Regions from separate parts of the Brevibacillus jepli genome, predicted to be linked through region 2. Evidence: riboswitches for the same ligand, from Rfam matches in the RefSeq annotation. Region 2 holds a riboswitch; each other region holds the start of a gene.
The links. A riboswitch is a leader RNA that binds a small molecule or an ion and turns the genes downstream of it on or off. The one in region 2 is predicted to bind S-adenosylmethionine.
Positions count from the first base shown of each region.

Region 1: linked by a shared signal. The riboswitch ahead of AB1L17_RS10980 (sugar ABC transporter substrate-binding protein) and the one ahead of mtnK (S-methyl-5-thioribose kinase) in region 2 are both predicted to bind S-adenosylmethionine.
Region 3: linked by a shared signal. The riboswitch ahead of AB1L17_RS28545 (methionine ABC transporter ATP-binding protein) and the one ahead of mtnK (S-methyl-5-thioribose kinase) in region 2 are both predicted to bind S-adenosylmethionine.

Region 1 covers NZ_JBFEFW010000008.1:137,857-148,768, forward strand. The annotation lists gene AB1L17_RS10960 (SLC13 family permease) at 1-963, opposite strand, end outside; gene AB1L17_RS10965 (glycerate kinase family protein) at 1,020-2,204, opposite strand; gene AB1L17_RS10970 (ABC transporter permease) at 2,349-3,347, opposite strand; gene AB1L17_RS10975 (sugar ABC transporter ATP-binding protein) at 3,349-4,839, opposite strand; gene AB1L17_RS10980 (sugar ABC transporter substrate-binding protein) at 4,914-5,936, opposite strand; SAM riboswitch class I at 6,247-6,368, opposite strand; gene AB1L17_RS10985 (ATP-binding protein) at 6,569-7,822, shown strand; gene AB1L17_RS10990 (hypothetical protein) at 7,989-8,180, opposite strand; gene AB1L17_RS10995 (IclR family transcriptional regulator) at 8,458-9,195, opposite strand; gene AB1L17_RS11000 (dimethylarginine dimethylaminohydrolase family protein) at 9,387-10,262, shown strand; gene AB1L17_RS11005 (hypothetical protein) at 10,415-10,912, opposite strand, start outside.
Region 2 covers NZ_JBFEFW010000009.1:95,327-106,238, forward strand. The annotation lists gene AB1L17_RS11885 (DNA polymerase III) at 1-412, shown strand, start outside; gene AB1L17_RS11890 (MFS transporter) at 900-2,084, opposite strand; gene AB1L17_RS11895 (ABC transporter ATP-binding protein) at 2,114-4,198, opposite strand; gene AB1L17_RS11900 (ABC transporter ATP-binding protein) at 4,218-5,960, opposite strand; gene AB1L17_RS11905 (GNAT family N-acetyltransferase) at 6,097-6,672, opposite strand; gene mtnA (S-methyl-5-thioribose-1-phosphate isomerase) at 6,767-7,807, opposite strand; gene mtnK (S-methyl-5-thioribose kinase) at 7,804-9,033, opposite strand; SAM riboswitch class I at 9,168-9,312, opposite strand; gene AB1L17_RS11920 (anti sigma factor C-terminal domain-containing protein) at 9,409-10,581, opposite strand; gene AB1L17_RS11925 (sigma-70 family RNA polymerase sigma factor) at 10,590-10,912, opposite strand, start outside.
Region 3 covers NZ_JBFEFW010000041.1:24,153-35,064, forward strand. The annotation lists gene AB1L17_RS28515 (peptide ABC transporter substrate-binding protein) at 1-153, opposite strand, end outside; gene AB1L17_RS28520 (AraC family transcriptional regulator) at 406-1,209, opposite strand; gene AB1L17_RS28525 (SRPBCC family protein) at 1,326-1,775, shown strand; gene AB1L17_RS28530 (peptide ABC transporter substrate-binding protein) at 1,837-3,495, opposite strand; gene AB1L17_RS28535 (MetQ/NlpA family ABC transporter substrate-binding protein) at 3,687-4,526, opposite strand; gene AB1L17_RS28540 (methionine ABC transporter permease) at 4,587-5,252, opposite strand; gene AB1L17_RS28545 (methionine ABC transporter ATP-binding protein) at 5,253-6,266, opposite strand; SAM riboswitch class I at 6,376-6,492, opposite strand; gene AB1L17_RS28550 (Ger(x)C family spore germination protein) at 6,598-7,758, opposite strand; gene AB1L17_RS28555 (GerAB/ArcD/ProY family transporter) at 7,758-8,882, opposite strand; gene AB1L17_RS28560 (spore germination protein) at 8,894-10,345, opposite strand; gene AB1L17_RS28565 (LCP family protein) at 10,416-10,912, opposite strand, start outside.

The DNA of each region.
Region 1 (10,912 bases), on a different contig from region 2:
CAGCTTCTTCATGATCCATTCTGCCGCGCCGCTCTCCAGCAACGACTTACCAAGTGCAATGGCTGCCCCTACAAACAGAATCAGGTTCCACGAGACAGACTGCACGCCATCCTTCCATTTCATGACACCCACATTCGGCAGTGTCAAAAGAAAGGCACCGACGACTGTCGTGGTAGCAATCTCGATTCCGTGAAAACGTTCTGTCAGCCAGAAGATGACCATCGCCCCGATCACGGCTACCGTATATTTTTCGTTGCGGGACAAGGTGAGGGAGAGCTTTTTGCTCGTGAGTGGGCGCTGCATCTCTTCTTTGGTAAGAAACAGAGCCAGAACAATCCGGCAAGTAACGATGCTGGCCACTACCCCAAACGGCAGTCCCCACAACAGCCACTCCGCGAAGCTAATCCCTTCCCCATTGAACTCCTTCAGCATATCGAGTGCGATAAAATGGGAGCCCGCTCCGATCATGGTGGAGCTGGTCGATACTAAAATAATCGTCGGAATCAGGATCGCCATGGCTTTCGTAATTTGTTTGTTCCCGATTTCGGAGGTCAGCGAGTGGAAAACAGGCAGTAGCACCGCTGCGCGTCCAGAGGTAGATGGGATAAAGAAAGCGAGAAATTGAACGACGACCGTCAAGAGCCAAAACAAGCTTTTTACATTCTTCGCGCGGCTCACGACCAGATCTGTGAGTTTGCCTGCCAAGCCGGTCACTTGAAGAGCACCGCCGAGAATGAACGACCCAATCATTAACCAAATGACATCGGAGGCGAGCGAGTCGAACAAAATTTCCTGGTCAGCCGTCCCTGTCACGACCAGGAGTAACACAGATCCAATCGCTACATAGGCTGAGTTCAGCGAGGTTGTCGTCCACAGGATCACCGCGACGCAAAAGCCGAACAAGCTCCATTTCGCTTCAAAAGTCAGGGAAGAAGGCAGCATAAGCAGTAATTCAACGAACATAATCAAGGCAATTGGAAGGACCCAGGCAGGTCTTTCCTTTGCTACAGTCTGTGCACTCACGATACTTGCTCCTTCGCCATTAAACGATTTGCGAGCTGCAGGCCAACCATGATGGTTCTCATGGAGCTTTCCGAGCAATCAGTCAGCCATTTCTGGGCATGCAAGAACGCTTCTTCCAACGTAGACGGCATCGGCAAAATACTCGTGTACGCATCAATGCCATGCTCATAATTGAGTCGGGCACCTTTGCCAACAGTCCCAACCAATGCCACTACCGGCAGGGCATGCTTCTTCGCCCGCTTCGCCACTTCCACTGGAATTTTTCCTCGCGGTGTCTGAAAATCAATGCTTCCTTCCGCCGTAAACACAAGGTCCGTCTCCTGAAGCATACGATCCAAATCAATGTACTTCATGATGATGTCGTAGCGTGGATACAGATTCGCACCCGTCAGCGCATGCAGTCCAGCACCCAAGCCTCCCGAAGCGCCACTACCCGGCATTTCTCTAACATCCATTCCGAAGTCCCGCGCAATAACAGCTGCGAACTGTTCGAGTGCTTCTTCCAGCTCAACGACTTGCTCAGGAGTTGCTCCTTTTTGCGGGCCAAACACGCGTGCGACCCCGTTTTCCCCACACAGCTTGTTAAACCAGTTGCAAGCCACATCGATTTGCACCTGCTTCAGTCTTTTGTCCATGCCAGAAACGTCGATTTTCGCTACGTTTGCCAGCGAGATTCCGCCTTCAATGCGGATTTCTTGACCGTTTGCATCCAAAAATTTTGCGCCAAGTGCTTGCGCCATACCTGCCCCGCCATCGGAGGTTCCTGAATCACCGCAGCCTAGCAAAATACGATTTGCCCCCAAGTCCAGCGCAGCCTTGATTAATTCACCCACGCCATGTGTCGTTGTTTTGCGCGGATCACGCAAGCTTCTTGGAACCAATCGGAGTCCGGCCGCTGCCGCCATCTCGATTACAGCGGTTTGACCTGTCGTCTTTGATCCGAACACTCCGAAATGGGAGGAAACCTTTTCTCCTACTGGTCCTGTTACTTCCTTATCAATGATCGAACCATTCGTAATTTTCACAATCGCTTTTGTAAAGCCTTCTCCTCCGTCAACCATCGGCAGCGTTTGTACTTGGGAGAGCGGCAGCACGCGCAGGATTCCTTCTTTCATGCACTCTGCTGCTTGCTCGGCATCTAAACTTTCTTTAAAGCCCGAAGGCACTACGAGTATACGCATAAAAACAACATCCCTTCTCTTTATCTGAATTTGCTTTCGCATTTGTCTCACTTGTGTAAGACCAATACTAAGCTCCAAAAAAGAGAAGGGAATAATAGGAAGATGAGAAATTGATGAGAGAAAAGCAAGAGGAACGTTACGAATCTAAGCGTTTCGTTTTCTGCGCAGCTGATAATACGTCACAGCCAGTGCAAGCGCCAATACCGTTCCTTTAATGATATCGTAAGCGTAATACGGCAGATTGAGCATCGTCATGCCGTTGAGCAATACCCCAATCAGAATCGCTCCGACAAATGTACCGAACACGTTTGGCTTCCCTGCCCCAAAAACGGAGAAGCCCACGAAAGCAGCCGCTACCGCATCCATCAGCATAGAGCCCCCGCTATTCACTTGGCCAGTACCAATCCGCGCCGCCAAAAGCATCCCGCCCAAGCCTGCAAAAAGAGCAGAGAGCACATAAGCCAAGGTACGATAGCGATTCACGGGAATCCCCGACAGACGGGCTGCTTCCAAATTACCGCCTGTCATGTACAGCATCCGCCCCTGTCTCGTATAGGTCAAATAAACATGCGTAATCGCGACGAGCAAAAAGGTCAAAATGACAGGTACCGGAACGGAGAGAATTTCTCCTTGGCCCAGCCAGAGGAACCACTCCTGGAATTTGCCCGGAGCCTGCGTGCCGTCTTGCATCGGCATGTTGGCGTAGATGGAATACCCTTGGGAATACGTCATATGAATGCCGTTTACGATGTAGAGCATTGCCAGTGTCGCGAGCAAATCAGGAATGCGGATTTTTACGACGAGAAAAGCATTGACCAGCCCGACGAGCAAGCTGAGTACAATCGGTACAACCAATGTCGTGAAGATTCCTTGCTCATACCAAACCATCATGGAAGCAGAGACGACCGTGGTCAACGAAACCGTCGAGCCCACAGACAGGTCAAAGCCCCCGACAATTAGCGAGAACGTAACACCAATCGCAACAAACGTCACAATCGAGATGGACCGTAGAATGTCCGTCAAGTTGTCGTACGTGAAGAAATACGGGTTGGTCAGACTGAATAACAACATGACAATGACAATGACTGCAACCGTTCCGTATTTGTATACAAAATCAAAAAGGCTAAACTTTTTATCTGCCACGTTACTCACCTCCGCTTGCGTAGTACATAATCAGTTCTTGCGTTGCTTCCTCGCGACTCAGTTCCTTCACGATCTTACCCTCAAACATGACGAGAATCCGGTCTGCAATCCCGATGACCTCCTGAAACTCGCAGGAGAAATACAGGACGCCCTTCTTCTGCTCCGCCAGCCTTCCGATCAGGCGGTAAATATCGCTTTTTGCGCCAATATCCACACCTTTTGTCGGCTCATCAAACATGAAGATGTCCGAGTTCGTATCTAACCATTTTCCGATCGCGACTTTTTGCTGGTTTCCGCCGCTGAGAAAACCGACCAGCTGCTTGATATCGGCTGTTTTCACACCAAGACGCTGCACGAGCTCTCTTGCGTTCGCCGTTTCCGCCCCTCTTTTGATGAAACCTAGCAAGGATTTCTTTTTCAACGAGGCGACAGACAGGTTGTTCTGCACGGACTCCTCTACAAAAATCCCTTCCTTACGCCTCTCCTCCGGGACGAGCACGATGCCTGAATCAACGGCGTCTTTGGGCGAGCGTAGTTGGATTCGTACGTCATGTAGTCGGATCGCACCAGCCTTTGCCTCATCCGCACCAAAGAGCAATCGGGCGAGCTCAGTCTTCCCTGCTCCGACCAGACCGACGACACCCACGATCTCTCCCGCGCGTACTTTCAAATCGACCCCACGCACTTTGCCACCAGCAACTCCGGACACTTCCAAAATCGTCTCGCCAATCGGCACCGCAAGCTTCGGGAACTCCTCGTCGAAGCTTTTGCCCAGCATGTTCGCGATCACTTCGTCCATATTCGTCGCAGTCGTCTCTGAGGTCACGACATGCTGACCATCGCGCATAATCGTGATCCGATCACAGATTTCAAAAATTTCCGGCAGCCTGTGGGAAATGTAAATGATGCCGACGCCTGCTTTTTTCAGCTGTGCAATGATTTGGAACAGTCGCTCGCTCTCCTTGGTGCTCAACGGCGCAGTCGGTTCATCGAAAATAACGTACTTGGCTTTTTGTACGGTAGCCCGTGCGATCAAAATCAATTGCTTTTCCGAAAGCGTACATTCTTCGACCAGCATCCTCACCGGAATGGAGAAGCCGAAGCTTTGTAAAATCTGCTCCGACTCGTTGTACAAGCTCTGCCAGTTGATCAGTCCTTTGGTTTTCGCCTGGACAATTTGACCCGCCAGTATGTTTTCGGCGACGCTCAAATACGGGATCAAGGCGGTGTCCACTTCCTGATACACACATTGGATGCCCAATGCTTTGGCGTCCTGCGGAGATTGGATCGTCACAGTCTGGCCATCGATGGTGATCGTGCCGCCATCTGCCTGATACGCTCCCGTGAGAATTTTCATCAGGGTGCTTTTTCCTGCGCCATTGGCACCGAGCAGTGCATGAACCTCTCCTGCGCGCACCTCAAAATCGACGGATCGCAGGGCAGGAACCCCGGAAAACTGCTTCGTCATCCCTTTCATTTGCAATGTGGACATTTTTCACACCTCCTGTATAAGGAAAAATCCCGTTGATAGATACGAATCAACGGGAACAGCCAATTTTGACGCGCTTACTTACCCCACTCTTTTACGTATTGGGACAGGTCGCCCATCGTTACTTTTTTATCCTTCGGCAGGTCTTCCTGTTTCACCAGCACTGGATTCAGCTTCACGTTGTCTGGCACTTGCTCGCCTTTGATTTTTTGGAACACGGTTTGGGCATGAATGCGCCCGATATTGGATGGGTCTACCGCTGCTGTCGCAGTCCACGGAGAGTTTTCCGCCTGAATCATTTGCAGATCCTCATCGCTCAAATCGATGGAGTATACTTTGATTTCCGTACGGCCTGCTTGCTGGATGGCACGAGTTGCCCCTTTGGCAAATTCATCCCAAGCTGCCCATACTGCTGTGATGTCGCCTTTGTTCGGGTATTTTTTCAAGATGGCTTCCATCTGTGTTTGCGTATCGAGTGCCGTATTGTTGGTCGCAGAACCGAATGCGGCGATTTCTTTTATATCTGGGTACTTCTTCTGGAAAGCTTCATACGTGACTTGGCGTTTTTCCATTGGCGCAAAGCCCGCTACCCATATTTTTACGATGTTGCCTTTGCCGTTCGTATCTGCAGCCAGCTTCTCCAGGCTCAGCTCAGCCAATTTGTTGTCATCCTGCGCCACAACTGGCACGCCCGGAATGTTGATGTCTGTATCAAACAGGACGACCGGAATTTTTCTATCCACAGCTTTTTGTGTACCCTGCTGCAAGGCTTCTGCCGTACCATGGTCGATCAGAATGCCATCAAATTTTTGATTCACGGCCGCATCGAGGTTGGACGCCATTTTTGCCAGATCGGTATCTGCATTAAAAACGGTCAGCTCGCCGCCGTTTTTCTCGACCTCTGTCTTCACACCATTGATGTATTGGGCAGAGAATGTCCCTACATTTTGACGCATGATGAGTGCGATTCTCTTCGCCTTCTCCCCCGAAGCGCCTTCGGTCGTACTTCCGGTTCCTGTTGCTGCTCCGCCACCGCATGCCGTTACGAGAACTGACGCAGCCAATACAAGTGAAGTAATCAGCCCTAGTTTCTTTTTCATTTTGATGTTCCCCCTTTTTCTTTTCAAAATCCTCGTAGAAGAAGCGCATTTCCAGTCCAAGCGCCTCTGGAGCCCGCCCCAGCGCAGGAAAAAATGGCGGGGAATTTCAGCTTCACTTATGGGCTACTTCCTTGAAACTTCTACGTTTGAAGCGCTCCCGCCATTTTTTCCTGAGCGGACAGTCAATCCCACAGCAGGGCGTAGGCCGAAGCGTAGACTGGAAATGCGCTTCTTCCCCACTTCCCCACGTTAGCTACGCAAAAAATCCTCTTCCACAGAGAAAGAGGACAAAAATCGACAAGATTCTCGCCTCTTATCTGTCAGGTATTTCTACCTGTTGGAGTTAGCACCTTGGCTCGAAAGAATCATCATCTCTCGCGCTAGGTTGCCGGGCTTCATAGGGCCATTCCCTCAGCCTTCTCTTGATAAGAGTAGTGTTTATTTTCAAAACGTTTGTATTAGTATATACAGAATATAATCCGGGCATTACCCATCTGTCAACTAGGTTATACAAAGAATTTCTAGATATTTATTCCAATTCTCACTGTAAATACGAGAGGGATTTTGTTGTGTCTTGTCGAATTATCGTAGATTGATACAAGCCTAGCAAATTTTTGCGATGGGGATGCTACATGAGTCTATTAAAAGAAGTCATTCTGCAATGGTTTTTTGCGATTATTCCTTTTGTGTTTTTCAACATTTATTACCGCGACAAAATGAGGAACTACAGCCGTTCGTTTATCATCATTACCAGTTCTGCCTGCATGATTCTTGCGATGACCTTTGCCCCGAGCGTTACTAACGGCATGATTTTTGATATACGGCATGTCATCATCCTGTTCGGACTGGTTTATGGCGGTATTGAGGTTGCCTTGCTCCTTCTGATCGAAGCCTTGGTTTATCGGTATTATCTAGGCGGCCAAGGAACATGGGTTGCGATGCTGATCCTTGCCGTAAATTTTTTGTTGGCACTCTTAATTTACAAGCACTACAAAGCCAGTTATCGGAAAACACTGTATCTTTTTATGACGAGTGCGATTTTTTCCAGTGTTGCTTTGGGGATTACTTATTACTTTTTCCCGACCTATGTATCACAAAATCTCGTCTACTATACAGTTCTCATTCCCATTCAAAACTTTTTCGGGCTCTGGCTATTAATGTCGCTTTTCAGCAAATGCGTTTCGGATAAGGAGCTGTTCATCCGCCACGCGCAAAATGAAAAAATCCAGACGATGAGCCACGTTGCCGCCTCGCTCGCACACGAGGTACGAAATCCGTTGACAGCAGTCAAAGGCTTCTTGAAATTGATACAGGAATCTCCGGAAAATTTGGTAAAAGTCGATCAATACATTCGCATCAGTCTGGACGAAATCCAACGGACAGAAGCCATCTTGACCGAGTACCTTGCGATTTCCAAGCCGCTCAAGGAACGGCATGAGCTGATTAATGTTTGCGAGCTTTTGCATGCCATTCGTGAAGTGATGCTCCCGTTTGCCAATATGTATAACGTAGAGCTGGAGCTGCAAGCCTTTGAGAAACCCGTGAAGATCAAGGCCAACCCAGACGAGTTCAAGCAGGTGCTCGTGAATTTCATCAAAAATGCAATCGAGGCCTGCTCAGATATTTCGGACGGAAAAGTTACCCTCGGCTTGCTCATTGAGCGAAACAAAGCACTGTTGGTCATCAAGGATAACGGTGTCGGCATGGATGCAGGACAGATCAGCCGTCTCGGTACCATTTACTTTTCTACGAAATCGAGTGGGACCGGTCTTGGACTGACTTATTCCTACCATGTCATCCATGCGATTGGTGGATCCGTTAATGTATCAAGCAAACCACGAGTAGGGACCAAGTTCACCATTATGCTCCCGTATAAGGCACAGTAACTGCATGCAGGTTTTGCAGTGGAACTGTGCCTTTTTCCGTTTATACAAAACAAAACACCAGGAGTCTCCCCCTGGTGTCTCTCTTGATTAGTGTGGCAGCCACTCTCCTGTAATGGCATCGATTTCTCCACGGAAGATCGAGTTTTTGCTTTATGTCGTTTGATGATTAAAAAACAAATCTCCAAATGATATCGACAGCCACACTAATTGTGAGAACCATCATTTTTTGGGAAAAGGTAATCTTGGCTTCTTTTCCATTTATCCATTTATAGGAAGTTTGCAAGCCTAGTAGAATCATATACCCGCCTACATAAGCAAAAAAAATTCTGAATAGCTCTGTTGCAATAATCCAAGCCATTTCTCTAGCCCCTCCAGTTAATTCTTGTTGCACTCACCGTATTTCTTTGGGGAGCAGGATACGATCTATTTGATCGATAATGATGAAATTAAATCTAAAACTTCAACTGCAAATCTCGATGTAAAAACCTCCCAAAATTTGATACAAATACATTTTTACAATATATGTATAAAAGATGTCAATATATTTTTTATTTTTATTAATTTATCACTTATTTTGTTTAGTATTATTAACAAAATCTATAAGGTGAAAAGAGCAAAAAAAAAGGCCAGCCGGCCTATGACAGGCCGCCTAGCCGTTGCGAAGTTTTGTGAGCGACATCCTTCACCCGTTCAATCAAATACTGGAGCCGTTCCTCCTTCAAATCATACGTAACAATTCCAATGCTTAACGCCCCGATTACCTTTTGATTGTAGTCAATCACCGGCGCTGCGACGGACGCCGTATTTTCCGTCCGCTCCGCAAAGCTGACTGCATGACCAGCTGCTCTGATCTCCATGAGTTTCTCCATAAAAACAGGCACCTGCTCTTCATCCACCAACTGCACTACGGTTTGTCGTGCTTCCTCCACAGGCATATGGGCCAGCACGACTTTATTGGCCGCACCGATATGCATCGGAATCCGCAAGCCCAACTGGTCGTAGATGCGAATATTGTGCTGACTGTCTACACGATCAACGACAATCGATTCGAGTCCGCTAGGCTGACTGAAGTATACGCTCTCGTTCACTTCTCTGGCCAGCTCCTCGATCATCGGCTTGATTACTTTGCGATAATCGATCCGATCGAGCACGCGCAAGCCGAATTCCATCCATTTAATCCCCAACGTATATTGCTTGGTCGCAGCATCCTGCTCTACCAATCCATGACCCATCAACGTGTACAACAGTCGATAAATGGTGCTGACCGGGAGCTGGCATTCCTTCGCTAAATCATTGATCGTCCACCATTTTCTATGCTCGTCCGACGAAAGTGCCGTTGCAATCGCCATCGCTCGATCAAACGATTGAATCACGGTCATCCCCCCTTTTCTATCTATCTTCTCCTATGAAACTATGTTAAACCATTTGCTCTAATTTTGTGAATCGCAAAAAAACTCCAGGTAGGAATCACAGATTGACAGTCAGAAATCAGAATGTGTAAACTAATGGTGAACATTTCGAAATATGAATAATATTCTGCAATGTGGAATAAAGGGAGGCAACTATGTTCCAAGGCAGCCAATCCATGGTCAAAAAGATGAAAACGGTCATCATCAAGCATCCCCATCAAGCATTTATTAGCCAAGAACATCTCGATCAATCGTGGAAAACCTTCAACTATACAGATCGCCCGGACTGGGACACGGCTCTTCATGAGTACGCCAAATTCGAAGCAATCCTGCGCGAGCATGTGGAAAACGTCCTGCACCTGCCACAATCCGATAAAACCGGACTGGATTCCATTTACGCACACGACCCCGTAAAATTTACTTCCAAAGGGGCGATCATCCTCAAATCTGGCAAAGAACTCCGTCAAGGAGAAGCAGAAGTATACAAAGCCTTTTTAGAAGAAAACAATATTCCGATCCTGGGGCAACTCACTGGAGACGCCTTGTCAGATGGCGGCGATCTCGTCTGGCTGGATGACAAAACGCTTGCCATTGGCCTTGGCTTCCGCACGAATGAAGCAGCTATCGCTCAAATTACGGAAATGGTTAAGGATTTTACAGATGAAATCATCGTGGTACAGCTTCCGTATGATCGTGGACCTGCGGAATGTCTGCATCTGATGTCAGTCATCAGTATGGTCGATCATGATTTGGCTGTCGTCTATTCCAAGCTGATGCCTGTATTTTTCCGTCAGCTGCTCATCGACAGAGGCATTCAGTTAATTGAAGTACCGGATGATGAGTATGAAAATCTGGGCAGCAACGTTCTCGCCCTCGCGCCTCGTGTGTGCATGGTCGTGGCAGGCAACCCGATTACCAAGCAACGTCTTCTCGACGCAGGTGCGACTGTATACGAGTATGAGGGCAATGAGATTTCTTATAAGGGAACAGGTGGACCTACTTGCCTGACAAGCCCGGTGGAACGGGTGTAAAAGTGTACGAAAAAACAAGAAACGAGCCTGGGAAATGACTCTCTACTGGCTCGTTTTTTTATCAATTTTGATTATGTGTAAAACCCTTCCCGCCAACAAAAAGAAGCATAAAATGACCAACTGGCCATCCTATACCTCTTTTACTACAAGCGTTATTTGGTAAGCGGAATGACACCGTCCACCGTAACTCTCTCCCACTCAAGCCCGGACATTTTTACCTCGTACGTTTCCTTCTTCGGTACCTCAAAGTCAATCAAGACGCTTTTCATATCATCTGTTGGAGTTAAATTCCGGTAGTTCTTACCGTCTACACGCAGGCTAATCTCCTCCGGCCCTTTGTTCGGAATGACAATGACCAGTCTGCCTTTTTCGTAATAAGCCTTTTCGATGTGCAGCTGCTTCTTTTTTCCAAACGGAATGCTTTGCGGATATTTCGCGTTTAAATCAAGCACGAAGGTATCCTCAAGGGATCGTCTCATCGTTACTTTGTCGAAGCGCAGCTCCAGTTTTTCCGGGAGCTCCTCGAAGAACAGCGATGGAATAAACTGCGCCTTGTAAGTATTGGTCCCCATCACTTGCTTCACGTTTGCATTCAGCTTGTCGTCGATTGGCTGATATTCTTTCCCGCTTCCATCGACCAGCTTCATATT
Region 2 (10,912 bases):
ATCTAATAACTGGTATGGGAATGGTGGGGAAATTAAGTCACAGATAGCTGATAGGTTAAAACCTCTTAATGCTCCTATCTGGGTGAACTTTCAGACAGCTATAGGAGTAAACATAGAGCCTCACAAGCCTAAATCGTTTTACTTTCCTATCTTTACGGATAAAATTTTAGTTTTTGATGGGAATATTACAATGAATATATATGACCAATCATTCTATGAAGATAATAAATTCACCTTTGAAGAGGCGTTGGATTTTGATACTGGTGAATCTCTTGAGCATTGGATCAAATTGTATTGGAATAGTATGATGACACTAGGAGAGTACTTGTTAAAAAAACCTTATCTAAAACCAGAAGTGTTGGTTTTTGAGTCAATACCTAAAGAGATCATTCGCGTATGTGAAAATTCGTAAATGTGTACATATCTCGATTTACCCCCTTAAAATTTCAGCAATCCCCCCTTATTTTCGATTTGTCACCTGCATGCTTCTTCAAATCAAAAAAGCTCAATCACATTTTTTCTAAAGAAAAAGGTACAGTCCCCTCATCTTTTGTGAGTGACTGTACCTTTCTCAGATCAACCGGTCTTTTTTTGTAGCCTCTTTGTCAGTTGCTATGGCTGGGAAGTTGCATTAGTAGTGGCAGGTGCAGGTACAGACGGTGTCGGAGCCTGGGCGTCATCTGAGAAAAACGGGATGATTACCAGACTGAGCACGAAAAACAAAATCCAAGCAATGCCTCTTCTGAAAATGCATGGTGTCAGCATTGGGTAACCCCTTCCAATCATGCAGTTCTACTTACTATTCATACGCTTCCCTCCTTGATGCCCGTTTATGCTTTTTTGGGCGAAAAAAATAAAAGCCTCGCCAAAAGCTTGGCGAAGCTTACCCATCTTTGTATTTACCCCTGCTTTTGCAACGGCATCGAATACGTCTCTTCTTGGCTTGCTTTTTGTTTGAAAAACAGGCAAGCTGCCGCAAAAACAATAAGCAGCGATCCCATCAGCCAAAAGATCGTCCACGGCTCCCACATGTCCATCAGCAGGCCATTCACATTCGGAGCCAAAATACTGGCGACACCAAAATTGACGCCCGCGATAATTCCTGCGGTAGGAACCATCGATGCTGGTAAAATATCTGCCGAGAAAGCCAATCCCAGCGAGTAAAAGGAACCAACAGCCGCACCTGCTATAGCCAACAGCAGCATCATCAGCCATACGTTTTCACCTGCAAATGGGAATAAGAAGAAGGCCAATCCCCCTACGAGAGCACACACGAGCATAACCTGTTTGCGTCCTATGCGGTCACTCAATGCCCCCAGCGGCATCTGCAAGATAATACTTCCCACGACAAACGACGGAAGGATCAAGGAAACCCATTCAACGGACAAGCCCGTACGCAAGGCATACACGGGAAAACTTCCGTTGAGTGACGTCTCCATGAAGCCGTACAAAAACGAAGGAATCAGCGCCAGCCAAGCGAGTCGCAAAACAAACGCGTATTTGTTTTGCTTCTTTTCCGTTTGTTTGATCTGTTCGGGAAACTCATTTTTGATCCGGGATAATAGCAAAAAGGCAACGAGATACAAAGCGAGCAGAGCGCCAAACGGTACCCAAATCCCCAAATGCAACACACTTAAGCCCAATGGACCAATACTGAAGCCCACTCCATAGGCCAGCCCGTAAATGGAAAGATCACGTCCCCGATTCTCGGGAGCTGCAATCTTGGTCACCCACATTTGGCTGGCGTAATGCAAACCGCTATCGCCCACACCCATTAATAAACGCAAAAAGAACCAGATTGCCAAATGGTTAAACATCGGGATGAGTGCTGTTGCGATCGTCACCAACAGCAACCCCCACAATATCGTGGCCCTGTATCCGATGCGCCGCAGCGGGATTTCCAAAAATGGATTGACCATGACCATCCCAATATACAAAGCAGCAGCGTTGAGTCCGTTCATCACGGATGAAACACCTTGTTTTTCCAATAATACCGTCAGCATCGGGATCGTCAAGCCTTGGCTTAACCCCGCAATACCGACAACCAATATCAACACCCAAAAGGTGTAGCGCGACTGTGACATGGTGTTGTTTCTCCTTCCTAGCTCCCTACTTAAGCACTCTCTACAGAAGCACTCCCCTGCTGAAGCTGATACATTTTTTGATACAGCCCGTTCTTCGCCATCAGTTCATCATGCGTGCCTCGCTCCATGATTTCTCCACGGGACAGAACAAGAATCTGGTCAGCGTGCTGAATCGTCGACAGCCGATGCGCAATGATGAATGTCGTCCTACCTTTTGATAGTACATGCAATGCTTCCTGAATGGCTAGCTCTGTTTCACTGTCAATGCTTGCCGTAGCTTCATCCAAAATCAGCATGGCAGGATCGGCAGCCAGTGCCCGTGCAAAAGAGATCAGTTGACGCTGGCCTGCGGATAGCGTCATGCCTCGCTCAACGACTGGCTCGTCATAGCCACCTGGCAGCTTCGAAATGAATTCGTCAGCGCGTACGGCTTCTGCAGCCCGCTTCACTTCTTCATCCGTAATCGTTTCATTATACATGCGGATATTGAATCCAATGCTTCCTGTAAACAAGAACGGGTCCTGCAAAACAAGTCCGACATGACTGCGCAGCGAGTGCGTGTCAATCTGTCTCATATCCTGTCCGTCGATGAAGATACTCCCTTTTGTCACCGGATAAAATCCGAGCAGCAAATTCATCAAGGAGCTTTTCCCTGAGCCGGTATGCCCAACCAGTGCAATCGTCTGACCAGGCTTCGCGGTGAAGGAGACGTTTTTCAAGACGTAATCGTCACCTTGATAGGCAAAGGAGACATGATCAAATACGACTTCTCCACGCGGGCGCTCGATCTGTGCACCGGTTTCTGCCTTCTCCGGCAGCTCATCCATAATTTCGAAGACACGCCCCGCCGAAATCGTCGCCTGCTGCATTTGCGACAAACGGTTCATAATCATGTTGATCGGTTCGAAAAAACGTCCCATATAGTCTACAAAAGCAAAAAGCGCACCGAAGGAAATCGCACTGTGAAAGGACGTCGAGCCGTAATACCAGACGATCAGGGTCAAGGAAATTTTCCAGATCAGGTCTACTGCTGGGCGCAACAGCAAGGATTCCAGATTGATTTCCTTCATCCGCACCTTGAAGTAATCTGCGTTTACATCTGAAAACTCCTTTTGCACGCCTTTTTCCCGACGAAGAGCCTGCACGATTGTCATGTTCTGGATCATTTCATTGATCGTCGTGTTCATATCACCGAGCTTCGCCCGAATCACCGCATAATAGCGGGAACTGTACTTTTGATATACGTAGACCAACAGTACGAGCACGGGCACCGTCAAAAAGCAGAAGAGGGCCAGCTCAGGCTGCAAGATGTAGAGCGCGATCAAGATTCCGATCAAATACAGACCGTTCTGCACAAACGTGGCGAGCACACTTACATACAGCTCGCGAATGGCTTCTGTGTCATTGCTTACACGCGAGACCAGCGCACCTACTGGCGTCTTGTCAAAAAAGGCAACCGGGAGCTTTTGCAGATGGATAAACAGCTTCATCCGCATCTGCTGAATGATGCGCTGCGCGATTTTTTGCAGCCACAAAATCTGGACGTAGTTGAAGCCAGCCGAGAGCAAGATCAGTGCTCCATAGCCTACGGACAGCCAGACAATGGGCAGGACATCCCCCTGATACATCGCCTTGACTTCTTCTGCGGTCAGCCGAATGCCTGTCGAAGTCGCTTGATTGCCTGAGGCATCCTTCGTCGTTACCTCGAAGCGCTCCCGTCCGTTTTCCGGTGCTATCGGGGTGATTTGCTTCTCGGCGTTTTGAGTTACCTTGCCCGCTACCAAATAATACGTCGTGCCTTCTGCAAGCACGGTTACCTCTTTTTGTTTAACGCTGTTGATTACGAGACCAGTCTTCGCTGCCACATCTTCGCGAATATAATTCGTACCGTTGAGTGAGGCGACTTGGCCCTCTGCTTGCTGTGGTACCTCGTCCAGTTGATACCAGGGCTTCTGGATCGCCAGGATGTGATTATCGATCATGACCTTGGCTAAAAATGGACCTGCCAGCTCAGCGCTCGTTCCTAATAAGAGCAGGAACAGCGCTCCGAAGATTTGCTTTTGAAAGGGTCTGGCGTAATCGGTCAGACGCCCCCATATATTTTCTTTGCTCATGAGACGCTCTCCCCCTCTCTCAACCGGCCACATCCTGTTCCATTTGCTGACGGCGGTACTGCTCCGCATACCAGCCATTGAGCAGCATCAGCTCGTCATGTGTCCCTCGCTCGACGATCTGCCCCTCATCCAACACGAGAATCAGCTGCGCATGCTGTACGGCAGACAGGCGATGTGCCGTAATAATCGTCGTTTTATCCGCGCGCTCCTGTCGCAGATGCCGGAGGATGCTCTCCTCTGTCCGCGCGTCAACCGCCGATAAAGAATCATCGAGAATCAGAATCCCCGCATCCATCAGAAGAGCACGCGCGATGGAAATGCGCTGTTTTTGCCCCCCGGAGAGGGTGACCCCCTTCTCTCCAACCATGGTTTGCAAGCCCTCTCTGAATTGAGCCAGATCTCTACTCATTTCAGCCAGCTCCAAAGCGTGAATGACGTCCTCTGTTGTCGCTTCCGGTTTACCGAATGTGACATTCTCAGCGATCGTCCGCGAGAACAGCAAATGCTCCTGAGGTACATAGGCGATTTTTTCCCGCAGCGTATCGAACGCGAGCTCCTCAATCGGGATTCCACCGATAAACAGCGCCTGCTCCTTCATCTGATATTGATGCAGCAAGGCACGGCAAAGAGTCGACTTCCCGCTTCCCGTCCGCCCGACAATCCCAAGCGTTTCACCCTCACCCAAACGAAACGAGATGTCGGTGAGTGCCGGCTTGTCAGTTCCCGGATACGCAAAGGAAAACTGGCGTGCTTCCACGGTATTGGCTGCTTGGTTCGTGATCGGATTCGCAACCTCCGTCACATCTGGCTTCTCCACCATTAGCTCTGTAAAACGCTTGTGAGAAGCGCCACCGCGTTGCAGCACATTGACCAGCCAACCAAAGGCGAACATGGGCCAAATTAAAAGTCCCAAGTATAAATTGAACGCAACCAAATCACCCAAAGAAATCGCGCTGGTAAAAACCAGATACGTCCCATAGCCCAGCCCGATCAAAAAGCTGAAGCCAATAATAATTGCGATCGTCGGCTCAAAAAGGGCGTCGATCCGCGATACGCTCACATTTCGCTCCAGCGTTTTTTCACTGACCTTGCGATATGCTTCTACATCGGCTTTTTCCTGAACGAACGCTCTCAAAACACGAACACCTGAGACCGATTGTTGTACATGATCGTTCATCTCTCCGAAGGCTTCCTGCGCCAAGTAAAAGCGCTCATGCAGCAGTCTTCCATAATAAGCAGTAGACCAAGCCAAAAACGGCATCGGAATCAGTGCAGCCAACGTCAGCTTCCAATCGATCGCTGTCACCATGACGCCCAGCGTTAACAAGGTCATGAACAGCGCATCGACAAGCGTAAGCACCCCTGTACTCGCCGTTTGTTCAATGGCAGGAATATCGTTTGTTGCAACTGCCATCAGATCTCCACTGCGTTTTCGATGAAAAAATGACGGGGTCATTCTCGTCAAATGGGCAAACAGTCGCTCTCGCAACGTCCGCTCCAATATCAAGGCTCCCCCATTTAACAAGTACCGCCATAGAAAGCGCAATCCATACAAGCTAACACCCAATGCGAGCAAGATGACCACCGTTTGCGTCAAGGCAGCGTTTGTCAGGGAACTGTTACGTATAGAATCGACCGTGTCCCCGATTAGCTTCGGAGGCCAAAGCATAAGTACGTCAATGATGAACAGCACAGAAATTCCAATGATGTACCGCTTCCAATGGGCGCGAAAAAACCACGATAATTGCCGAAGAGTCTGCATGTAAATCACCTCTATTTATTCAAACCTAATTGCAGGACTAAAAAAAGGGCTTGCGAATCACGCGCAGCCCTCTTGATCTGTCCTCACCATCGTAATTTACAGAATTTTCATTGTCAATCTGCCCATACAGTTCAGTCTAACTTTTTTTATCGGTTTTCCAGTCAAGCCATTCCTCTTTTAGCAGGCTGTAAGTCGCATGATCCACGTAATGATCGTAAAGGAATTCATTCCGACGGAGTACCCCTTCCAGATGAAACCCTAATCGCTCCGGGATCAATCTGCTCTTGTAGTTTTCCGTAGCAGCCTGAATCGTTACTTTTTCCAAATCCCAAGACCCGAAGATCAAAACGTCCAAATAGGTCGCCACCGCTTCTGTCATCAAGCCCTTGCCCTGGAACTCTGCACCCAGCCAATAGCCAATGGAAGTCTTTTTGTTGATCCAATCCACCGTATGTACGCCGACTGTTCCCGCCAGACGCCCTTGGTACCAAATGCCGTAGTTAATGCCGCGATTATCGTTGTACTGATTGATCGTCGCTTGGATGAATTGGCGCGAATCCTCCACTTGCTTTGTAAAATTCAGCCACGGCAGCCATTCCCTAAGATTCTCCCGGTTCGAATCCGTAAGCAAAAACAACTCCTCAGCATCGGCTAATTCCAACTGTTTCAGGTACGTGTCTTCATTGATTGCTATCCTTTGAATATTCGGCATACGACTCTCCCCTTTTGTTGGATATTTTACTAAAAAACGCTAAAACGAGCAAAAAGCGCTCGCCAGCAAGAGGGCGAACGCTAACAGATGTCGTTTACTTTTTGCTATTGCCGATCTCTTCCGGCTTGAAAATGCCTGTCTCCGTGACAATGGCTGTGATGTACTTCGCTGGCGTCACATCGAACGCAGGATTGTACACCTTGATATCGTCTGGAGCTACCTGTTTGCCCAAGCCATGAGTAATTTCTTCGGCTGGACGCTCCTCAATCGGAATATCTGCGCCTGTCGGTGTCTCCAAATCGACGGATGACAAAGGTGCTGCTACGTAAAAAGGAATGCCGTGTGCTTTTGCCAATACTGCTACCCCATACGTACCAATTTTGTTGGCGACATCGCCATTTGCTGCTACGCGGTCTGTACCCACGATGACAGCCTCTACTTTTCCTTGAGACATGACCATCGCCGCCATGTTGTCGCAGATGAGCGTCACATCAATCCCTGCTTGCTGCAGCTCAAAAGCAGTGAGACGAGCACCTTGCAGTACCGGACGAGTTTCGTCTGCGTACACTTTCAGATTCCAGCCGCGTTCCTTTGCCAAATAAAATGGGGCGGTAGCCGTTCCATACGCCGCCGTAGCCAATGCCCCTGGATTACAGTGCGTGAGAATTCCCATACCATCATGCAACAGCGTGAGCAGATGCTCTCCGATAGTCCTGCAAACTTCAGCGTCTTCCTTTTGAATCGCCAGTGCTTCATCGAGCACGGCCGCCTTCAACTCGGCAATCGACGCTCCGCTTTCTTTTTCCACCCGAGCCTTGATGCGATCCAACGCCCAGAACAGATTCACGGCTGTCGGACGGGAAGAGCCCAGATAATCAGCCTGCTTGGTCAGCTCCTGCCAAAACTCGTCATAGTTACTCGCTTCACTGCCACGAACGCCCAGGTAGAGCCCGTAAGCAGCCGCCATGCCAATCGCTGGTGCGCCGCGCACTTCCAAGTTACGAATAGAACCCCATACCTGTTCGGAGGTGGTCAAGTTCAAATAGATCGTTTCTACTGGCAGACGTGTCTGGTCAAGCAAGACCAGTGCATCATTCTCCCACTTTACAGGTGCCAATCGTGTGCTGGTTGTCATACTGTTGTAGCCTCCTGATAGTAACGTTCGGTCACAGTGCGAACGATGTCTGTGATGTCTGTCGATTCGTCTATGCTGCCGCGACCGAGAATCAGCGCTTCTCCAATCGAGAGAGCCAGACGCTCTGCTTCTGCGCGGGTATGGTCGTCTTCAATGGCATTCAGGTCCGCTACTCCTGCCAAACCGATAACACGGCGCAAGATTTTGCATCCAGCATAGCCTGCTGTATCCTGAATCACGCGCTTCACGTAGCTTTGCCACAGTCCTTCGACATGGGCGCTGCGCTCTTTCGCGTGCTTGTGCCAGAGCTGAACGAATTGCGAAACGAATTCATTCCAGACATCCTCGACCGTTTCCAGTAAATATTCGCGATACGCTTCCCGTTCTCCTTGATCTTTTTGCAAACCGTGCTGTCCTGCGTAGTTGAGCAGCAGATTCGCAATGACCGCCCCAATGTCAAAACCGATGGGACCGTAGTAAGCGAACTCCGGGTCGATCGCTTTCAGGCTGTTTTCCGTGATGAAAATACTACCCGTATGCAAGTCACCATGCAGCAGCGCTTCCGAGCGCGTGAGGAAATCGTATTTCAGCTTGGCGATTTCCAGCTTCAGCGGTTTGTTGTTCCAGATCGCCTCGACCTCTCGACGGATCAGCGGGTTGAAATTGTTGGTTGGCGCATTTTCATACGGATCGGTAAAGACGAGATCCTCTGTGATTTTGCATAATTCTGGATTTATGAATGTTCCGACTAGCGCTTTTTTATCGTACGGATGCGCGCCCAAGTCAGAAGTGAAGAACAAGGTTTGCGCCAGAAAACGACCAATTTGTTTCGCGAAAAGCGGATAGCGTCTTCCTTCTATCAGACCTTTGCGCATGATGATGTGGTCCCCGACGTTTTCCATGACGGTCAACGCGAGTTCCCCATCGAAGTGATACACCTGCGGCACCAGGTCTGGTACGTATTTGTGCTGAATGCGGAGTGCTTCGCTCTCGATGCGAGCCCGATCAATCGTCAGCGGCCAAGATTCTCCCACGACGCGGGCAAAAGGCAGTGCTTGCTTGACAATGACGCTCTTTCCGGTTGCCGGCTCCTGAATGTCAAAGACCAGATTGAGGTTGCCATCCCCGATTTCGTGGCTGGTCAGCTCTGCTCCTTCACTAAAAAGTCCCGGTATTCCTTTTACGTACTCTACTGCTTCCTGCTCAGTCAATGCGCGATATGCCATGATTACAAAACTCCCCTCTACGTATTTTTCCTCTATCTCTACTTGTTTTGTTTGCGTACCTGGAGTAAAAAAAAGACCTCTTTTCCCGAAGAAAAGAGGTCGTGTCGTCACGTGTAAGAACCGTGTTGATGTCCCCCTTATCTTCCAGACCACTTTTGTTTCTGCAGGAATTAGCACCGTGCATGTCGCCTGTCAATCATTCGCTGCTCGCGTCTGAATGGCGTCATGTCGGTTGCCGGGTATCATCGGGCCAGTCCCTCCACCTTCTCTGGATAAGGTATCCAAAACGTATTCGGTTTTTGATTTAGTTTGAATCATACAACCAACGCTTCCACGATGTCAACACCCTTTTGTGCAAAAATTCGCACCTTGCTACTAGTAGGTGTAATGTATTCCCGAGGCCGCGGGTCGCTCCCAATTCCACCAGTCTACCTTGCCTAAAAGCGCTGCTGTAATTGACTTTTCAGCCTTGAGCTTCAGGAGTTCTTTCGTAGGTCCGGTGAGGACAGCTCCGTAGATTCGCACTCCGTTTTGCTGCATGTAGTTGTATCGTTCTGTAATTTGTGGGTCCCTATGAAATAACAAGGATCTGCCGATCTCGCGAGTCAAACCTTCTCTCTCGGACAAGTACTTCATTTCGTTCAAATAAGTCGCCATCCGCCTATCCCATTCTCCGTTTACAAGAATAGGTCCGCCATAATTCAGCTCATGCTCTGCAAAACCCCATACACGTCCCGGGCCCAACATCAATTTTCCATCTTCACTCTCCTTGGTCTCTACCCCTGTGTCTACGGCAAACCAAACCGTATCTTGTCCCGAAGAAGGAACATGACGTGAAACCAATTCATAATACTCCTCGTACGTCAGGAAACGATCGAAGGAAATCGCAAGCTGAGAAACAGTTCCCTCAGGCAGCTTCTCCATCGTCGTCCAGGCAGGTGATGAGAAAGACTGTGTATCCTGCGTTGCCCCCTCTTTCGGATAACGGAAATATAGCTTCTGCTCCCTGACCCCATTCAGCCATTGCGGCCCAGCATCTACGTTCCACAGCACATTTGAGCTTTCAAAGCGGCCAGCATTCTTTTCTTCCGCTCCAACCCTTTCACGCAGCTCCATGCTGATATTGCCGTATAGCAATCCGACCTGCGAGCCACTCCCGCCTACACTTACACCTGGCTGAGTAAAATTAACCATTGCCTTCGCGACGCGGAACAGATCTTCATGCATCAGTGACCCTACCCAGCCATTCAAAAATAACAGCACCATAGCAGTCAAAAAGGGAAGCCCTATGGTGAATCCAGCGTTGGACAACCGATTTTTCCATTTCCCCCGGCGAACAATGGCACGCTGTTTTTCAGCCGACAACGTTGCAGTCTGTTTTGCCTCCGTACTGTCTTCACCCATTTCTTCCCCCAGCAACAACCTCTCCAACCGCTGTGCGTACTCCTCGTCAGCGGCAATCTCCTCCTCGAATCGTTTTACCTCTTCCCCTGACATCTCTTTACGCAAATAAGCGAGCAGCCTTTGTTCCCGCTCATGATCACCCATATTCTTCACTAGCTCTCCTCCCTCCACAACTGCCGCATCTTTTGTCTCCCCCGAAACAACGAACGCTTGACGTCTGCCAAATCAATTTCAAGCACTTCTGCCATTTCCGCGTAGGTAAACTGCATCGCTGCCAGTAAAATCACTTGTCGCTGTTTTTCCGGTAGTCGCTCCAAATAGTCATAGGCAATTTCCCACAGCTCCTTGTTTACGAGCTGATCTGCCGGGTCTACAACAGAGTGATCGTGCTGGTCCGGGAGGCTTTGCACCAAAGTAACCGGGCGCTTCGCTTGCTTGCGATGCCCGTCTACAAAAGCGTGATAGGCCACCTTGA
Region 3 (10,912 bases), on a different contig from region 2:
CATGTTCATTCTCAATTCTTTAGGACCGCTTGCTTGCTCCTTAGAAGCATTGCCTTGCTCGCCTGCTTTCTCACCACCGCCACCGCCACAGCCAGCCAGCGCCGCACTAAGAACCAGAATAGAACTCATTGCTGCAAAAACGCTTTTTTTCATGGTGTTGACCCCCTTTTTTCTATCGGTAAAAATTCATTGAACGCTACTCAAACAATATACTGCATTTTTAGTAATATTGAAGACATTTTAAGTAAAATTAATTATGTTTTATTCAAACATCAAATTATATTAAAGGAAATAAATTTCATATTTTCATCATCAAGAAGTATGCCTCTCATAAGGAAAACTATGCAGCTGTTGGGAGACAGAAAAAGAACCCCTCCAGGCATCAGCCGAAAGGGTTCACTATGATTAAACTTGGATGCGTCGATACTCAATCGGAGCTACGCCGACAATTGCTCGAAAGTCTCTAATGAAGTGAGAGTGATCGTAGTAGCCGAGAGAGGTAGACAAATCGAGCCAATCTTCGACCGTTCCCTGGTCAATCTGCTCTGCTGCTTCATGCAGTCGATATCTTTGGATAACCGACTTCGGGCTAACACCTACATAGCGATCAAACAAGCGCTGCATCGTCCGTATGCTCATTCCGGTCAACTGTACCGCATCCTCGACCTTTAGCACGGACCGATCAGCCTGAATCATCCTGACGATTTCACTAATGCGCGCTACATTCGGGTCGGGGTTCGGCAAGTGTTCTAATAGAAAGGCTTCTACCCGTTTAACCATTTGCTCATCATCGGACAGGCTCAGCACTTCAGCTTCTAACGGCTCTGTCGTAACACCAAACACTGCTTCCAGACTCGTAGAAGTGCCGCTGAGCTTTGACACAGGTGCATTCAGAAAAGGATAAAAACCTCCCGGCGTGAATTTCACCCCGAAAACCTGACCTTGCCCCTCTAACAGATGCGAGGAAGTCGTACGGGCTACACCAAAAATGCCAGTTGCTCCTTTTTCAAACACCAGATTCACATTGGGGTGAGCCAGTACTGTTTGTGAGTAGGGTTGCTCTGTACGCAAATCCCACCGCACGATCCAGTAGTGCTGCACGAAATAGCTGATTGCTGCAGATGGCTCATATCTGACAAGCGAAAATTTCTTCTGTCCGATCAAGGCATGCAGAACACCCTTTGGGAGCTTGGCAGTCTGATTATCCAAGACGCGTCCTCCTGTCGTGTTTTTACAATACACACTACCAAAATCTTCTTATAGTAAGAATAGTAGTTGGGAGAACCGATTACAATTCCCAAATGAAAAATTCAGGAGGTAAAACGATGGATCTTCGATTTGATTTCTATATTGGTGCTACACCAGAGCAAGTCTGGCATGTCCTTACTTCCGATGAAGGCGTGCAGAGTACTTTCTTCGGTTGTACGATCCGTTCGACTTTTCAAGTAGGGGACGAGTTGGCTTATGTTGGTCCTGGAAAAGACGGTGACGAGACGGTGCATGTTTACGGAAAGTTTTTGCAGCTGGAACCAAATCGCATTTTCAGTTTTACTGAACATCCTGGTCCTACCTACTACGAGAATCATGCGGAATTGGAGTCTCGCGTCACGATTACCTTAGAACCGATTGGCGGCTGCACCAAGCTGACCCTGATCCAGGATCAATGGACAAAGAACCACCCCTCCCACGCAAGCGCCAGCAGCAATTGGCCGATGATGCTATCCGCGATCAAGACGTATGCGGAGACAGGCAAAACACTTGATTTTGGCTACTAAAAACAAAAAACAAATCCCGAGACCAGGCATTGTCCTGTCCTCGGGATTTTTGTTAGTAACGTTATTGCGTCATTTCTGCCCACTTCAGGTCAATAAATCCGAGTCCATCCACCTGAACGCCTTTCACCTTTTCACTTTGCACCCATACATCGACATCCGTGAACAGTGGGATCAGAGGCATGGCATCCATGAAGATTTGCTCAGCTTCTGCAAACAGCTGCTTGCGCTTCTCTGCGTCCGTTTCTACCGCAGCTTGCTTCAGCAGCTCTTGATAGCGCGGATCTTCCCAGCCCGTGTCGTTGTTTCCTCCTGTTTTCTCACGGAACATTTCCAGGTAGTTCATCGGATCGTTAAAGTCTGCATTCCAGCCAATACGACCAATCTCATAATTGAGTTCATGCAAATCCTGCAAGTGAACGGCGAACTCTTTCACCATGAGCTTTACTTCAATGCCAAGCTTTTGTTTCCATTGGTCCTGAATCGCTTCGGCAATTTTCTTGTGTCGATCGGTTGGATTGTAGGACAGCGTGATGGTTGGCAGCTTTGTCAGGTTAAGCTCCTTCATGCCTTCTTCCAACAGCTTTTTCGCCGTTTCTACATCGTTATCCTTGAAGTAGCCATCCTTATTGATAATCATGGATTGCGGCAGCATCCCCATCGTTGGTACTTGACCAACTTGGGTGATGTTGTCTACGATCGTCTGACGATCAACTGATAAGGACAATGCTTTACGAATCTTCACATTGCTGAGCGGCCCTTTTGTCGTATTCATCTTGTACCAATACATGGTCGCTTTTGGATGGACAACCAGCTTGCCCGCTTCCTTCAGGGATGGAATCGCATCGGTTGGAAGTCCGCCGAGCGGTTGACCTGCCCAATCCAGCTCACCGTTTTCGAACATGGACAGGGCTGTATTATCATCCTCAATCATCGAGAACTCAATGCGACCCAGCTTCACTACGTCTTTATCCCAGTAGTGCTCATTCTTTTCGAGGACGATCTTGCTCTTGTGCTCCCACGCCGTCATTTTGAACGGACCGTTGCTCACGATCGTCGCTGCTTCTTTTGCCCAGTTTGGATTAGCTTCCACTACTTTTTGGTTAACCGGGTAGTAGGTGTAGAAAGCCGTCAGCTCCAGGAAGTATGGCGTTGGATTCTCCAGCGTGACTTCCAGTGTTTTGTCATCGATTGCCTTCGCACCGAGATCGTCAACCTTAGCTTTGCCTTCGTGAATCAGCTTCGCATTTTTAATGTAGTACAGCTGGTACGCATACTCAGCACCAAAAGTCTTGTCGAGTGCACGCTTCCAGGCAAACACGAAGTCATGTGCTGTTACTGGATCACCATTGCTCCATTTGGAATCGCGGAGCGTGAACGTATACACCAGTTTGTCATCCGAGAGCTTTACATCGGACGCTACCGAATTAATGGGCTTGGAATTCTCATCGAAGCGAGTCAAGCCGTCAAAGGTAGCACGAACAATAGCTCCTGAGGTGGCATCCTTCGCAAGACCGGGGTCCGCTGTGGATGGCTCACTTGTAATATTCGCCCGAAATACCTGTGCTTTTGCATCTGCAGGCTTTTGGGCAGGCGTTGTTGTTCCTTGTGCAGGTGGGGCTGTAGTTGTCTGTCCTGCAGGCTGTGTACCTGTGGAGCATCCAGCCAATACGCTTCCGGCAACCAGCATCGCGCCAAGAAACACTTTAAAATTTAGTTTCATCTGAATATTCCCCCTTATCTATATTTTCTCATATCAACCACAATATACTCGACTGGAAAAGTCTTGAAAACGGGGTTAGGATAGATTTAACTAAATTTTATAAAAATTCATTATATTATAAACAAAAATAAAACCCGACCAGCTTCTTGAGCCAGTTGGGTTTCGTTGATCGATCAATTATTATTTTTTCTTTAGAACGCTGGAATAATCGCGCCTTTGTATTCATCTTCAATGAACTTTTTCACTTCAGGTGAGTTCAGTTCTTTCACCAGCTTTTGAATCGCTTCGGAATCCTTGTTGTCAGGACGAGCTACGAGGAAGTTCGCATATGGTGATTCTTTGTCTTCAATAAACAGAGCATCTTTGGTTGGAACGAGCTTTGCTTCCAGCGCATAGTTGGTGTTGATCAATGCCAGATCTACTTCTTCCAGAACGCGTGGCAGCATTGCTGCTTCTACTTCTTTGAACTTCAGGTTTTTCTTGTTCTCAACAACGTCTTTCACGGTACCGCTGATGCCAGCGCCTTCTTTCAGCTTGATCACGCCGTTTTTCTCCAGAAGTGCCAGTGCGCGACCGCTGTTTGTTGGATCGTTAGGCAGTGCGATAGTTGCACCATCAGCTAATTCATCCACAGATTTTACTTTTTTGCTGTAAGCGCCGAATGGCTCGATGTGTACTGCCACTACTGGCTCCAGGCTCATGTTTTGTCCTTTATTGAAGTCTTCCAGATAAGGCTTGTGTTGGAAGAAGTTAGCGTCGAGTTGTTTCTCGTTCAATTGAACGTTAGGTTGTACGTAATCGGTGAACTCTTGAATTTCCAGGTTCACGCCTTGTTCTTTCAGTTTTGGTTGAACCAGCTTCAAGATTGCTGCGTGTGGAACGGGAGAAGCGCCTACCTTCAATGTTACTTCCTGTTGTCCGCCTTGTGCGCCACCTTCAGCTGGAGCAGGTGCTGTTTCTGTTTTGCCTCCGCAAGCTGCCAAAGAAAATGCCAATACAGTAGAAAGTACAGATACGACTAGCTTTTTCATGAATGATTTCCCCCTTGCATGTATTTAGTCTTATTTTTAGAAAACCTATATGGAAAGATCCTACTTGCGGCTGAACTTGAGAACCAGACGGTCCCCCAGCGATTGTAAGATCTGTACCATCACCAGCAAAATAACAACAGTCACAATCATAACATCGGTTTGGAAACGCTGATATCCGTAACGGATCGCCAAGTCACCCAAACCACCACCGCCAATTACCCCAGACATTGCTGTGTAGGATACCAGCGTAACCGTCGTGATCGTAATACCCGCGATCAGGCCTGATCTTGACTCTGGCAAAAGAACATTCCAGACGATCTGCCAATTGGAAGCACCCATGGACTGAGCTGCCTCAATCACGCCTTTATCAATCTCACGCAAAGAGGTTTCCACCAAACGTGCGAAAAACGGAGCGGCACCGAACACCAGCGGCGGAATGGCACCAAGCACCCCGAGTGAGGTTCCTACGATCATTTTCGTCACAGGAATCAACAAGATCATCAAAATGATAAACGGTACCGAGCGCAATACGTTGACGATAAAGGATGCGATCGTATAAAAAGTGCGGTTTTGCAAAAGCTGCCCGCGTGACGTCAAAAACAGAATGATTCCCAGCGGCAAACCAATCAGGACGGTAAACAGGGTGGAAAAGCCGAGCATCGTGAGCGTATCCATCGTACCTTCGCCGATTTCAGCCCAATCCACATTTTCGAATGTCCAGTCCATTTATATCACCTCTACTTCCAAGCCACGTTGGCGCAGCATCTCGATGGTCTTTTGGTTCTGTGCAGCATCGCCTTCCAGCTCGATCACCAACTGACCATATGGCGTGTCCTTCATACGAGAAATGGTTCCCTGCAAAATGCTGAACACCGTACCGGTTTCTTGCATCGTTTGGAATAGGATCGGCTGGTACGTTTTTTCACCGAGGAAGGTGACACGAGCAATCGTGCGGTTCCCCGCGGCTTTTTCGTGCTCAACTGCTTCTCGCAGCTCAGTAGAATCCGCTACTTGTTCCACGAATTCTTGTGTCGTTGGATGCTGCGGACGAAGGAATACATCCAATACGTTACCCGACTCGACGATCTTACCTCCATCAATCACGCCAACACGATCACAAATGGAGCGAATGACGTGCATCTCGTGCGTAATCAACACAATCGTCAAGCCCAGCTTGCGGTTGATGTCCAAGAGGAGTGCCAGAATCGAGTTCGTCGTCTGCGGATCGAGGGCCGAGGTAGCTTCGTCACAGAGCAGCACTTTTGGATCATTCGCGAGCGCCCGGGCAATCCCGACACGCTGCTTCTGTCCGCCAGACAGCTGGGACGGATATTTGTCCTTATGTGCCTCCAAGCCAACCAGCTTCAACAGCTCTGTTACTTTCTTATCAATCTCTGCCTTCGGACGCTTTGCCAGCTTGAGTGGGAAAGCGACATTCTCGCCAACTGTCGAAGAAGACAGCAAGTTAAAGTGCTGAAAAATCATGCCGATTTCGCGGCGCTTTTCTTGCAGCTTCCTTTCATCCAGCTTCGTCAAATCGACGCCGTTAATAATAACTTCCCCCGAAGTAGGGCGCTCCAGCAAATTGATGCATCGGATTAATGTACTTTTTCCTGCACCGGAGTGTCCGATAATCCCGTATATTTCTCCTTTTTCTATGGAAAGGTCGATCCCCATTAACGCTGGGATGGTTTTACCCTGTACTTGATAGCTTTTATGCAAATGACGCAGTTGGATCAACACATCCACCTCCCGACCAAAATCTTTATGGCTCCTTAAAAAACGTAAAATCCCCTTTTTCATAAACGAAAAAGGGGCTGCAACGCAATGTATACGTTCGCATCCACCCTTCTCATCTATACAAGATCCACACGATCCTGTAGGAATTGGCACCGCGACGTTCATTCGAAAATGAACCGGCTGCCGGGCTTCATAGGGCCTGTCCCTCCGCCTCTCTTGATAAGAAAGATATCTACGTATAATGTTCGTTTTTTCTATTTCATGATGATACAAAACGGATTATATCCTTTTTAAAAATATCACGTCAATAGTAATAGCAGGAAAAGTTTTTTTAATCCATGACGCCATTGCGAATAATCGTTGACTTTACTTGAAAACGAAACGTGGCTTCCTTGAACATTTTTCTCCACTCGGCTTGCGTCATGTTTGCCATCCCTCTTCTATTTGCACGATACACCATCCCGAAACCAGCGGGATCGACATCCAGCCCCTGCAATTTGCGGACTATTTTTTGCAGCTCTTTTTCGATCTCTTCCTCCAATGCATGTTCCATGATTTTCATCAGCTTTGCATTCTCCAGCTTCAGCGGAAGAGTTAATTCCAATATCCGCGCATTTAATCGGATGTAAACATCAAAGACCGGGGGAGATACTTGAGTCAGCTCGATTTTTGATTGGCTGGCAATCGTGTCAAAGACAAGCTGCACATGGTCTTTTTTACTTCCGCGGCTCTTTTGCTCATCGCCAAAAATATGAGCAGGGACAGAAGTATCGTAGCTGCCAATGCTGAATTTTCCATGCATGAGCTTGATTAAAAAGGCTTCCTTGGGTGTGATCCACCCTACATAACGCTCCCCATGAAATAATGCGATACCTTTGATTTGCAGCTCATTTCCCTTTTTTGCAATGTACGGCATGATCGGGTCGATCCCTTTGTCATAATAAGCCCGAAAAAACTCATGCATGGTGGAAGACGGAATTTTTTCCCCTTCAATATTTTGCTCAATCATACGATATAGATAGATTCCGATATTGCCTTGTTCTGAATAGGGATACGTAAACATATCATAGGTTTCGCCTTCAAATACGCAAAGATAAACCCTGCTGGAAATAGAGGAATCCCGATATAACGTGTCAACGATACTGCCAAGTCCACGTTTTGCCAGGTTTTCACTATAGAGTGCGACACGAATCTGCCCGCCCAACACTTTTTTATCTGATTGTAAATTAATCCGATCCCGAATACCTTTGCTCGTTTCACCGGTGGCTGAGAACAGCTGTATCTTTTGTTTGGCCTCTGGATTAATCGAGGGCATGATCGCTGTCCCACGAATGTTTCCATCCTTTAACAGATCATAGCCAACAGCCGTGGCGAGTCCTGTCTCATCAAAAATTTGCCGATCTGTACAGCCTGCCATGATGAGGACACTAGAACACCACACCGCAAAAAGCCGTTTGGATAATCGTATCCAATGTTTTCGATCAGGCAGCATCAGGCACTCTCTCCTTTGCTGGTTGGTTTCGCCCGTTGCCTTCGCTGCTTCAGCAAGACCATGAAGTACAAAAAATAAGGGTACACGTAAATCATGTACAGGGTTATTTGGGAGAATAAATTCGTCATCCGGCTCATCTCCTGCCTGGACAATAGCGTCAAGGAAGCTACATAAATCACGGGTATAATCCAATACAACGAATGACGCAGGTTGAATCCGAACAAGCGCTTGAGTCCCCGGGCAGAAGACCACAAATACAGCATGATATTCGGCAAAATCACGAGAAGCCACAACGAAATGACAACCAGCTCAAATCTTTCCAGAATGGGGAGATACACCATTTTTTGCATATTGAGCGTCGCCCAGATCGTTCGCATGAGCTGACCCTGACTAAAAAAGACCAGCGCCACAATCATGACAAGCAAATAGATCAGATACGTCACCAGCACCCCGTACTGGGCACTTTTGTGTACCCTATCTTTATTTTGGACATAGGGATAGACAACGTAGAGAATCTCAAAGCCGGCACTCGTCAAAGACATGGCAATCATTCCATTGAAAAGGTTCTCTAGACTGGTGTCCATGATGGGAAGCAAATATTCCCAACGTGCAAATTTCAAGGGGAAATACAAATCAAGTATTAGCCATATCGTGACCATAATGGAAAAAAACGCATAGCCTGCTATGACTCTTATTCCTCCTACTATTGTGTAAAACGCTAGAAAAAGGATGATTCCAGACAGAATCCACGTAGGCAAATTCGGAAACACCCAGGTTTGGACAACTTCGATGTAGGTACGCATAATGACTCCAGCCGACACAAAAAAATAGGTCAAATAAATGATGCTGATGCCTGTTCCTAGCCACTTTCCAAACACATCTTCCTGAATTCCGTAAATATCGGCTGAGGGGTATTTTTGCAAGGTCTTGTTAATGATCAACACCGTAAGATGAGTCAACAGGGCTGCGAATATGACAGAAATCCAGGCATCGTGCCCCGCTTCCTTGGCAATGATTCGCTGGAAGCCCAGAATGCCCATCCCAAGCTGAGCGCCATGCACAAGAATCCCCGCAAGATATGCCGATATAGTATTGCCCTTGCTTACTTCGATGTTTATGTTCATAGCAGCCTCGCTTACTCGTCAATGTCTTTCTTCTCTTTGGCTTTTCTCCTGTCAAAACGATGTACTCGTTCTGGTGTAAAAAACTTGAGGCGTTCGGAAAGGGAGGATAATGGAGCGCGAATAAAGCCATCTTTCCAATCAGAATAGCGCACGGGGTAAATGGGGTACATGTACGGACGACCCAAGCTGGTTTGACGCAGCAAATGACTGGCTAGATAGCTAAATCCGGCCACAATACCCAATGCCCCCAGCATGCCCGCCAGCAAAATCATTGGAAATCGAACAACCCGGATCGTCGAACCGATCATATAGCTAGGCGCAATAAAGGAAGACAAAGCACCGAGGGCAACGATAATAATCAAGATATTGCTGGTGAATCCAGCCTGAACGATTGCCTGTCCGATAACAATACCGCCCACGATACCAATCGTTTGACCAACCTTGGTCGGCAGCCTTGCCCCCGCTTCCCGCAAAAGCTCAATGATCAGCTCCATCAAAATTGCCTCCCACAGCGGCGGAAACGGTACACGGGAGCGTGATTGCGCGAGGGAAAGCAAGAGATCAGCCGGAATCATCTCGTAATGATAGGTCAGCGCAGCCACATAGATTGGCGTCAGGATCAGGGACAAAATCATGGCAAAGGTACGCATGAGCCTGTTGAAGGTAGCCAGACTCCAACGCAAGTAATAATCATCTGGTGACTGAAAAAATTGCAGCAGGGTGGTTGGCCCGAGCAAAGCGAACGGGCTCCCCTCCACGAGTATGGCAATCTGTCCTTGTCGCAATCCATGTACGACACGGTCTGGACGCTCTGTTTGCTGAAGAGTAGGAAATAAAGATTTCTCATTGTCTGCGATATGCTGTGCCAGTATGGTAGAATCCAGACTGCTGTCCAATTCCAAATCTTGAATGCGTTGACGCACCGTATTCACATTTTCCTCATCTGCCGTTCCGCTCAAATACAGGATCGACACATCCATCTGTATGCTTTTTCCCACGTTCAATCGTTCATGGAACAATTTTGGTGTAGACATATATTTTCGGATGATGCAGATGTTCACATTCAGTTCTTCTACAAAGGCGATCTGTGGACCGAGTACAACTGTTTCGATTTCGGGTGCTTGAATACTTCTGCCAACAGTTCCGTCGCTGGGAAAAGACACGCCGTAGGACGCCCCTTCCACTTGAACGACAATATGACCGCTAAGTAAACGCTCAATGGCTCCCCCTTCATCAAAAACCCGGTTGCTACTAGAAGCTCCTAAATGCCGACCTACCTCTTCAATTCCGCTTTCCTCCAAACAAATCTCGCGCAGCTTCGGGATAAGCTCACTGTAAACAACCTTGGCATCCGCCATGGTGGATAAAAAGAAAAGTCTCACGCGCCCTTCAGGCTCGTCGATGTGTTCAGTGATCAAGTCGTGTGTATGCGTAAACCAATTGCGTGCACTTTCCCGATCCATCGGCATTGTCACCTCAGCACTTAGAAAATCATGGTTAGTCTTTCCTAAAAAACACAAAAAAACAGCACGCTTAGTTTTGCGTGCTGTTTTTATTTTCTCCCACAGGTTGAATGGTCGTCGTTTCTGTAGGAGGTGCCATTTTTTCTTGGATGAATGACTGAACCTGATCGACATCTGGAATCAAAACAGAGCCAGCCCGATTCGATTCACGGAACATCCCCATCGGCGGCAATTGGTAGTTGCCTGGTTGTAACGTGTCTAATTTTAATCCGAGCGCAGATAGCTTCAGCATGTCCACCGAACTGATATTGGTTTGAATGTACGGAGTTACTTCCTTCAAAATCGTAGGAAGTTGAATCAGCGTCGTGCCGTTCTTCATCTGATTCGCAACTGCGGACATCAATTTGCGCTGACGCTCTGTCCGTGTATAATCTGAGGTCGCATCATGGCGGAAACGAACGTATTGCAACGCTTTGTCTCCATCCAGCGTCTGCAGACCCTTCTTCAAATTAATGTCATACTCGCCTTTGTCAGTCGGGTCATGATAGTACATGTTTTTTTCTACAT